Regions from separate parts of the Limosilactobacillus vaginalis genome, predicted to be linked through region 2. Evidence: riboswitches for the same ligand, from Rfam matches in the RefSeq annotation. Region 2 holds a riboswitch; each other region holds the start of a gene.
The links. Region 2 has a riboswitch for thiamine pyrophosphate ahead of cytX (putative hydroxymethylpyrimidine transporter CytX). Riboswitches for the same ligand answer to the same signal wherever they lie in the genome.

Region 1 (3,266 bases), 150 kb from region 2:
ACGCAATGCCATTTGAACATCATCATCAATCAAAACAGGGATTGAGTAGCGGTTTCCCATTTCGACTAGGCGCCTTGCCATAACTAGTTGTGCATCAGCAGTCATGGTTGAACTGTCTTTTTCTCGATATTGAAATGCGGTAATTCCAGCTTGCATTGCTTCTTCTACTTTAGCGAGGAATTCGTAGGAATCGTGGTGGGTATCTTGAGTTCCGCCGACAAGGTATATTTGTAACATTTTTGGATTAAAGTTCATTATTATCGCTCCTTATTTTTGCCCAATGGTTTAGCGGGCCATGACCGTGACCAACATTAATGCCTTGCTTAATCGTAGCTTCAACATAGGCCTTTCCAATTTTGAGGGCGTCTTCCATTGATTTGCCCTTAGCGAGTTCAGCAGTGATACAAGAAGAAATAGTATCACCAGTACCATGAGTATTCCGAGTTTGCTTCCGCTTGGCAGTCATCCAAAATGAGTGACCATCAGCTAATAATACAAAGTCGTTTGCTTCATCATCACTTGAAAAATGACCACCCTTAACCAGAACGTTCTTGGCTCCCATCGATTGAAGACGTTGTCCGGCAGCTTCCATTTCAGCTTCTGTTGTGATCTGCATTTGAGCTAATTCTTCAGCTTCTGGAAGGTTAGGTGTGATCAAATCAGCAAGTGGTAATAGTTGTTCACGAACCACACTAATTGCATCATCACTTAAAAGTTTAGCACCACCTTTAGCAATCATCACGGGATCTACCGTTAATGGACCAAAATCATATCGCTTGAGGTTGTTGACAACGGTTTTAACGCGGAGAGGATCAGCTAACATTCCCGTTTTGCAAGCCCGGATCTTAAAATCAGCAGCTAGGGAGGAAAACTGTTCATCAATTAATTTTGGTGGCATTGCTAGGGCATCCTGAACGCCAAGGGTATTTTGAGCTGTTACCGCAACAACAACCATTGTGGCAAAGACACCACGCATTTGTATTGTTTTAAAATCAGCAGAGATTCCGGCACCACCGCCAGAATCAGTACCAGCAATCGTTAGAGCTTGAGGAAAATCATTCGTCATTATTATTAACTCCTTTATTTATTACAATACTGAAAGAACTTCGCTGGAATTAATTGTTGCTAGTTCATCCCGGAATTTGGTTTGCCATTGACCAAAGCCGGTTGACTCTCTAGCCGCCTTGACTCCCGTGGCAGTAAAAACTTTAGTTGCTGTGCAGGCAGCTGCATAATAATCCTTGCTGACACCGAGATAAGCAGCAATAACACTAGAAAGAACATCACCGCTTCCCACATTAGTTACGAAATAACTAGTAGAAAGCAGATTAACAAAAGTATTATTGCCATCCGTTACAATATCTGATTTACCAGTAAGGGCGACAATACAATGATATTGATGAGCAACTACTTTAGCGATCTCGTGAAGATCAGCTTGTCCGCTTCCACCGTCAATTCCTCGTGAATGCCAGTTAACATTCGCTAAAGCAGCAATTTCACCAGCGTTTCCTCGAATAACAGTAAAGTGGTGATCTTGTAATAATTGTTTTGCAAAAGCTAACCGGTAATGACTAGCACCGATCGCAACCGGATCAAGCACCATTGGCTTTTGATCTTGGTTATTTTTGAGGATCGTTGTAATCTCGTTAGCCTGTTCTTCGTGAATGGTTCCTAGATTAATCGTAATTGCATCAGCTAATTTCACCATTTCTGCTGCTTCTTGTGGTGCTAGGGACATAATGGGTGAAGCACCAATCGTACTCAGTCCATCAGCTACCTTGTCTGGCGTTACCATGTTAGGGATTGTTAGAACAACCGGGTTTTGCTGACGAACTCGCTCTAGTAATTCTAGTTGTAACTTGGTCAAAATCTCACTTCCTAGAAAAAATGAGCTGCTAGTTTTTATAGTTAACTAACAGCTCTAGTTTTTAAATATTGAGTTAGCATTTTCCTTCGCAAGTACTAGCTTAACAGGTTCTCAAGGGTCCATATATCTTAATACATCTCAGTCTGGCAAACAGACACCCCTAATGCTGTTTATTAACATACTATTATAATAACATAGAAAGCGGTTTTAAGCATTAAGATAGTCAATCAAGCTTGGCAATAGTTGCCGGGCTTCTTGTTGACCGGTTTCGTATAATTTACGGATCTTTTTAACGTTACTTTCAACTCGACCAACCTTGATGGGATGTTGAGGTGCAATATTAAAGATTTGGCCTGTCCTTCTGAGGTGTTCAATTTGTGCTACTTGTTGGTTATAAACCTCTGGACGAAGGATCCCTGCTTCAGCAAACTGGGGATAATCCTTAAAATAACGGCGATATAACTGACAAACTGGTCGACTTGATGGCTTCTTTCGGTAACTAATATCACGCGTCCGGACAACGATAATTTTATCATAGCCTTGTTCTTGAGCAACATCAAAGGGAATTGAATCCGCAATTCCACCATCCAGGCAAAGCCCATCAGGAGTGGGTGCTGGATCCATCATAAACGGCATTGAACAAGAAGCGATCAAAACTTGTTTTAACTTTTCCCCCGTTAAGTCTGTAAAGAGTGCTTTTTTACCGTCTTGGAGTTTAGTTGCGACGGCAGTGAAGTGTGAAGCAGATCTTATATAGGCTCGTTCATCGAAGTTTTGCCATGAAAGTCCATGATCTTCAAACAAGTAGTTCATGTTGATTACTTGACGTTTGAAGAGCCGGGTCATGGAAATGTAATCTCGGTCATGACGGTGATCAATATTAATATTAGCTGCTCGACCGTACTGTTTAGCCACAAAATTAACACCGTTCAGCGAACCCGCGGAAACTCCAATGACACTGCTAAACTCAATGTGGTTAGCGAGGAACGTGTCACAGACACCAGCGGTATACTGTCCCCGAAAAGCGCCACCTTCAAGAACTAGTGCTGCGTTATATAGCATTGATTTCACTCCTTAGGATAATGATAATTTATTGTAAGTCGTTTATTTTATAAATTCAATCTTTCAAAATTTTTCTGTTAGATCAGCAAATTCTTGAAGAAACTTTTCCATTACGGGAGTAACGACCGTGTTTTTTCGCCATGCAAGAACGTGACCAGTCTCTTTGTGCGGTGAGAAGGGGATAAACGTTAATTCAGGATCGTGGAATGAGTTAACAATTCCTTCAATTCCCAACATATAATAGTTACCGGCTTTTAGCAGTTCGTAGGCGTTGCTTGGCAGGTTATTTGTTGCCATGATATTCAGCTTTGTTTGGTCTAATTTTAATACATCACTG
Region 2 (3,266 bases):
TGATTGTTGCTACTGAATCAGGGATTGATAATTCTAAAGCAAGTGCCATTTATATCAAACATCTTTTGGGACTGGATGATTTTACCCGTGCAGTTGAACTAAAGGAAGCCTGTTATTCGGCAACGGCAGGGATTCAGTTTGCTAAGGGATTAGTTGCGATGAATGCTCAGTCGACAGTCTTAGTAATTGCAGCTGATATTGCTCGTTATGGGTTGAAAACACCTGGTGAGGTTACCCAAGGGGCTGGGGCAATCGCAATGTTGATTTCTGCTGACCCTCACATCTTGACTCTTGAGGATACTACGGTTTCATATACAAAGGATGTTATGGATTTTTGGCGGCCACTTTACGCAACCGAAGCAAATGTGGATGGCAAATACTCGACTAATGTTTACGTTGACTTTTTCCTCCAATGCTGGCAACGCTATCAACAAATGACCGGACGCCAATTAGATGATTTTGCTGCCTTAACTTTCCATTTGCCATTTACCAAGATGGGGAAGAAGGCATTGGAGGTGCTTCTCAAGGACAATCAATCACCGGTTGCTGACAAAATGCGTGAGCAGCTGACCGCAAGTCAAAAGTACTGTCGTGAGGTAGGAAACCTCTATACTGGTTCACTTTACCTTGGAGTAATGTCATTGTTGCAAAATGGTCAGGTTAATCCTGGGGACCGGATTGGTCTTTTTAGTTACGGTTCCGGAGCAGAAGGTGAATTCTACAGTGGGATTCTTCAGCCTCACTTTGAAAAATACTTGAGTGACGTTAAGGATGATCTAGCAAATCGTCATCAGGTTTCAATTGCTGAATATGAGAAGCAGTTCAACTCACAGCTGGGGATGAACCAGGATGATGTTGAATTAGATTGGCAATCAGATCCAGCACTGTTTATATTAAAGGGTCAAAAGGAGCACAAACGGATTTATCAGGAAAAGAAATAAAGTGTTACAATATAATTAACACAAACGGGGAGCTTGTATAACAGGCTGAGAGGAAGATGTGATCTTCGACCCATGGGACCTGATTTGGATAATGCCAACGGAGGGAATTCGGTTAAGAATTTTAAAATCGATCAGGTAGGTGCCTGGTCGATTTTTCTTTATCAAGATCAAGTTTCGCTAATCAATAAAAGGATGGTGGAACTGATGCAACATAAGACATCACTAGTAGAAAACGGAATGATTTGGTGCGGCGCGGGAATATCAATTGCGGAGATCCTGACAGGAACTTACTTAGCACCATTGGGGATGGCCAAGGGAATAGTGGCCATTATCTTAGGTCATTTGATTGGCTGTGGGTTGCTGTTTCTTGCTGGAATAATCGGTGGCCAGTTGCGGATTAGTGCGATGGAATCGGTAAAAATCAGTTTTGGCCAATTTGGTGGAATCTTTTTTGCTAGTCTAAATGTTTTACAATTGATTGGCTGGACGGGAATCATGATTTATGATGGTTCGCTAGCGGCTAATGGTCTTTGGAAATTGGGCCGACCACTATGGTGCGGATTGATTGGCTTCCTAATCATAGTGTGGTTAATTATCGGGATTCGTCGCTTAAAATGGCTGAACACCGTTGCCTTAACTGCTTTATTACTTTTAACGGTTTGGTTGTGCTATTTAATCTTTGCTGAACCACATGTAAATAATCATTTAGGGGCATTATCATTTGGACAAGGATTAGAATTAGCCGTTTCGATGCCCCTATCCTGGCTTCCCTTAATTTCTGATTATACTTCGGCTGCCCAAAACCCGATCCAAGCGAGTGGAGTTAGTGCAATCACTTATGGTGTCATTAGCTGTTGGATGGCAATTGTCGGCCTTGGCGCAACCTTATTAACCGGGCAGACAGATATTGCTAAAATAATGGTTAGTGCTGGCGTTGGGATTAGTGGCCTGATTATTGTCCTCCTGTCAACAGTCACTACAACGTTTATGGATGCCTATTCTGCAGGAGTCTCTGCACAAACATTAAAGGTTAAGTGGTCTTCACGTTTAACAGCGATTATTGTAACTAGTATTGGTAGCCTTGGCGCAATCGTTTTGCCGATGGATAATTTTAGTAACTTTCTTTACATTATTAGCTCAGTCTTTACTCCAATGATTGCGATTCAGATTATGGATCGATTTGTTCTTCGCCTTAACAATAAGGATCGTTGGATTAGTTGGAATCATTTTGCCTTATGGCTAGTTGGTTTTATAGTATACCGCTGCTTGATGTTAGTAGATCTTCCCGTAGGAAATACGTTGCCTGATATTTTGATTGTGATCTTTTTGGTGTGGATTGTCGATCACAAAAAAGGCAGGAATGAACAAAATTATTAGTTCATTCCTACCCTCAATAAAGAAACATTGCTAATTAAAGGGAAGTTTAGAAAATGTGGTCACGGTATAGACCAATAACCTTACCAAGGATAGTAACGTTATCCAGATAAATGGGCGCCATCGCATCGTTCTCAGGTTGAAGCCGGAAGCGGTGGTTTTCTGGTTCTTTATAGAACCGTTTGCAAGTAGCTTCATTATCACTTGTCATTGCAATTACAATCTCGCCATCTTTAGCGGTTGATTGCTTACGAACGATTACGTCATCACCATCAAGAATTCCGGCTTTGATCATACTGGTGCCGTGAATTTTTAACATGAATAATCCAGAGGCATCTTTAATTGAAGGTGGTAAAGGAAAATAATCTGTAGTGTCTTCTACCGCTAAAATAGGCTGCCCTGCGGTAACAACACCGATCATTGGGATCTCTTTTTGCTCTGGTTCAATTCCCAGGAGATCTAATCCCTGTTTAGTAATCTCAAGTGCCCGTGGCTTGGAGGGATCCTTTTGTAAGTAGCCTTCCTTGATTAGATTGTTTAGGTGAGAATGAACAGTGGAGGTTGAGGAAAGCCCAACGATTCCGCAGATTTCACGGACTGTTGGTGGGTACCCGTGATCCTTAACGTGTTTATAAATGCAACTTAATACGGCAATTTGTTTTTGACTTGCTGCTTTTGCCATTTTGACACCTCATTTGGCTAGATTATTATTAAGTCTAGAATATCATAGTAATCGTCAACTTTCAAACGTACGTTCGCGGAGAAGTTAGTACATATCTTGAAAATAGTTATTAAGTTAGCTAAGATCAAGATAAATAGTTAAATTAAGGATATCTGAAAGGTGAGGAGATAATTATGGCTGAATCTACAGACCAAGAAAAATTATTAAAGCGAATTAACGAACTCGCTCATAAAAATAAGGAAGAAGGACTAACAGAGGCCGAAACTAAG
Region 3 (3,266 bases), 940 kb from region 2:
TAACATTAGTTCTTCACCGACAGTAACGTTTAGGAATTGTTGATTGGTTTCTTGGAAGATTAAACCGACTTTAGAATAATATTTCCCGGGGAATATTTTTTGAATGTTTTGATCCTTATACGTTATTTCTCCTTGGTAGGGAGTTAACTTAGCAATCGATTTAAGAAGAGTTGATTTTCCCGCACCGCTAGCACCAGTTAGTAAGGTAACTTTGTTTTGAATAATATTTAAGCTGGTGGGCTTAATAAGGGAAGTTTGATTACGACTTATAGCATAGTCTTTTAACTTCATAACGATATTAGCAGTTAGCGGGGGAATTTTGGTGATCAGCTTGCTACTATGCTGGTGGTTAGCATTTTCTAACAGTGTCAAGCTATTTTGCGGTGAAAGAAGTGTGGCTTTAGAGTCGTGGAACTGAACAACAAGCTGGCTAAAATTTTGGTAATTATGGAGATCGTGCTCGCTGATAATGATTGTTGTGCCATTTTCATTTTGAAGCTGGGTTAGTTTTTGAAGGAGAAACAGCCGGTTAGCTTCATCAATACTTGAAAAAGGTTCATCGAGTAAAATGATCTCTGCTTTCATTGCAATTGTAATTGCCAACGCAACCCGCTGTAATTGACCACCGGAAAGGGTAGTTAGTTTTTGCTGGGAAAGCTTTTCTAAACCAACAAAGGCCAGGGCATCCCTTGCCTGCTTGTTAATTTCTTCGTGAGGAATTTGAAGATTCTCTAGGGTAAATTCTAATTCATGTTGTGGGGTATCCATTGTGAATTGCATTGCTGGATCTTGAAAGAGCATCCCAATCCGTTGCCCATGGGGAATGATGACTTTCCCTAAACAGTTGCCACCGTATTTTGGAAGTAGGCCAGCGATCAACTTTAACAGGGTAGTTTTTCCACTGCCAACGGGTCCGCTGAAGATGATTGAAGTATGAAGTGGCAACTCAAGGGAGACGTCGTTAAGGATCGGCTGGTCACCTTTATATGAGAATGTCAGATGTTGAATAGCTATTGATTCCATTCATTCTACCTCGAAAGAACGTGACTTCTGTTTAACAGGTTAACGATGAGTTTAACGAGGACACCGGTGAAGAAAAACATTGATAGCCAGCGAACAATTAACATCACAATTAACATTGAAAATGGGAAATGGCTGTAACCATTCCGGAACCAATCCCAGGCAAATGTCAGAATCGTGGTAGTTGTTGCGGAGAGAAGTAATGTTACCCAATTGTATATTTTATAAAGCGTTAAGGTAAAACCAAGTTCGGTCCCGATTCCTTGAACCAGACCCGAGAGCAGGGTGGTTACGCCCCATTGATCACCGAGGAGCATTTCCACTACGGCACTGAGAAATTCACCGAGAAATGAGGCACCGGGAAGGCGGAGCATAAAACCAGCTAACGGGCCAGCCATACACCAAATCCCTAATGTAATATCGTTAGCCATTGGTCCATAGCCAAAGGGAGTCAAGGCAATTGTTAAACCGTTATAAAGCAGGCCAGTTGCTAAGTAGATTACTCCAAAAACGATTCCGATGATTGCTAAGAGAATAATATCTTTTAAGTGAAATTGATGAAACATAATGATTCCTTTCTTGGGGAAAGAAAAAGAACCGTGACAAAAAATGTCATGGTCCCTTAATTGGTTGATTAAAAACGCGCTTCCTTCGCTAGTATTATCTAGACAGGTTCAATGGGTCTAATCTCAGCCAAGTGGCACCCCAGACAAATGATTTTCTTTTGTTACTATCATACAACAAAAACAGATTCTTCGACAGTTAATTTAGTGATTGGCTAAAAGATTAGTCAGGTGGTTCATAAAGACGGGAACGAATCGTTCTTGGTTAACGTTAATTGCAACCTTAACATTTGGATGGGGTTCATTTAACCGCATCTTATCACCGATTGTCCGGGCATAATTATGTTCGCTAGTAATAACTTTCATTGGCAGAGCAAGGGTGGTTACAAATGATGGGTCAATTGCCACGCCGACTGCCAGCGGATCATGAATTGCACAGCCATGCTTATCGATCCCTAACCGATAGTAGGCATCAATGTAGAAATCAGTGAGTTCAGCATAGGCAATTCCAGCCGGTGTTCCCAAATTACGCCACTGCTGAGTTTCTTTTTTTGTGAGGAGTGTCCGCAAAGTAACGTCAAGGCCAACCATTGTGATTGGTAATTGACTGGTAAAGACCTCGTTAGCAGCTTCAGCGTCTTGATTAATATTGGCCTCAGCAACTTCACTAACATTTCCTTCGACTGTCAACGCCCCGCCCATTAGAGTAACATTACCGATTAAGCGACTGATCTGCGGATCCCGATGTAGTGCAGCAGCAAGGTTTGTCAATGGACCAGTCGGAACGACAATGAGGTCTTTACTGTACTGATGAGCCGCTTCAATGATAAAATCAACACCGTCTTTAGTTTGAACTTGGTGACGCGGTTCAGGAAGTGAAATATCACCGATTCCGTTATTTCCGTGAATCTCCTTGCTGACCTGCATGACTGTAAAATGATCAGTAGTGCTTGAGTGGCTAAGTCCCTTGAAAACGGGGATGTCTTGGCCGAGTAATTCAAGCAGCTGTAATGAGTTCTTAGCGGTTTGATCTAATAAGTTATTACCGTAAGAAGCAACAACTCCGATTAAGTCAATGTTGGGGTCAGCAATTGCATACGCAAGAGCTAACGCATCATCGACCCCTGTATCTAGATCCAGGATCATTTTTTTAGTGGCCATGATATTTTCCTCCAGTTAGCTAGTTTATGTTAATGATAGCTAAATGATGCTGGCCCCGCAATTTTAATTTCAGCAAAAATCAATTACAATAAGAAAAAAGAATAGAGAGGAGCCATGGCGAATGGCAAAAATGTATGACATTACAATTATTGGTGGCGGACCTGCAGGAATGTTTGCAGCCTTTTATTGTGGACTCCATGAATTAAACGCCCAATTGATCGAAAGCTTGCCCCAACTTGGCGGCCAAGTTAATGCTCTTTATCCGGAAAAACAAATCTGGGACGTTGCAGGACTTCCAGGAGTAACGGGACACGAATTAGTAAGTCAGCTGCAAAAGCAACTTGCGGTAGCTCCGGTTGACCAGTTTACAAATGAGACCGTTGAGGATGTTGTAAAGGAAGCAGACGGGACATTTACAGTTAAGAGTGCTGGCCGAGTTTCTCATTCCCGGGCAATTGTGATTGCCTTAGGAAATGGCGCATTTAAGCCCCGAAAATTGGCTCTTGATGGAGTAGATGAGGT

Region 1: it holds a riboswitch for thiamine pyrophosphate, as region 2 does, so the genes downstream of both, thiM (hydroxyethylthiazole kinase) here and cytX (putative hydroxymethylpyrimidine transporter CytX) in region 2, are expected to answer to the same signal.
Region 3: it holds a riboswitch for thiamine pyrophosphate, as region 2 does, so the genes downstream of both, N4627_RS08435 (ECF transporter S component) here and cytX (putative hydroxymethylpyrimidine transporter CytX) in region 2, are expected to answer to the same signal.

The regions. Positions count from the first base shown of each region.
Region 1 is NZ_CP104399.1:927,865-931,130, forward strand. Features, by position in the region: gene thiE (thiamine phosphate synthase) at 1-255, opposite strand, end outside; gene thiD (bifunctional hydroxymethylpyrimidine kinase/phosphomethylpyrimidine kinase) at 245-1,066, opposite strand; gene thiM (hydroxyethylthiazole kinase) at 1,088-1,867, opposite strand; TPP riboswitch at 1,932-2,039, opposite strand; gene N4627_RS04545 (patatin-like phospholipase family protein) at 2,075-2,929, opposite strand; gene N4627_RS04550 (LysR family transcriptional regulator) at 2,993-3,266, opposite strand, start outside.
Region 2 is NZ_CP104399.1:780,478-783,743, forward strand. Features, by position in the region: gene N4627_RS03820 (hydroxymethylglutaryl-CoA synthase) at 1-941, shown strand, start outside; TPP riboswitch at 957-1,065, shown strand; gene cytX (putative hydroxymethylpyrimidine transporter CytX) at 1,146-2,318, shown strand; gene lexA (transcriptional repressor LexA) at 2,365-2,997, opposite strand; gene N4627_RS03835 (DUF896 domain-containing protein) at 3,171-3,266, shown strand, end outside.
Region 3 is NZ_CP104399.1:1,725,422-1,728,687, reverse strand. Features, by position in the region: gene N4627_RS08440 (ABC transporter ATP-binding protein) at 1-1,023, opposite strand, end outside; gene N4627_RS08435 (ECF transporter S component) at 1,029-1,586, opposite strand; TPP riboswitch at 1,649-1,738, opposite strand; gene N4627_RS08430 (nucleoside hydrolase) at 1,788-2,744, opposite strand; gene N4627_RS08425 (NAD(P)/FAD-dependent oxidoreductase) at 2,866-3,266, shown strand, end outside.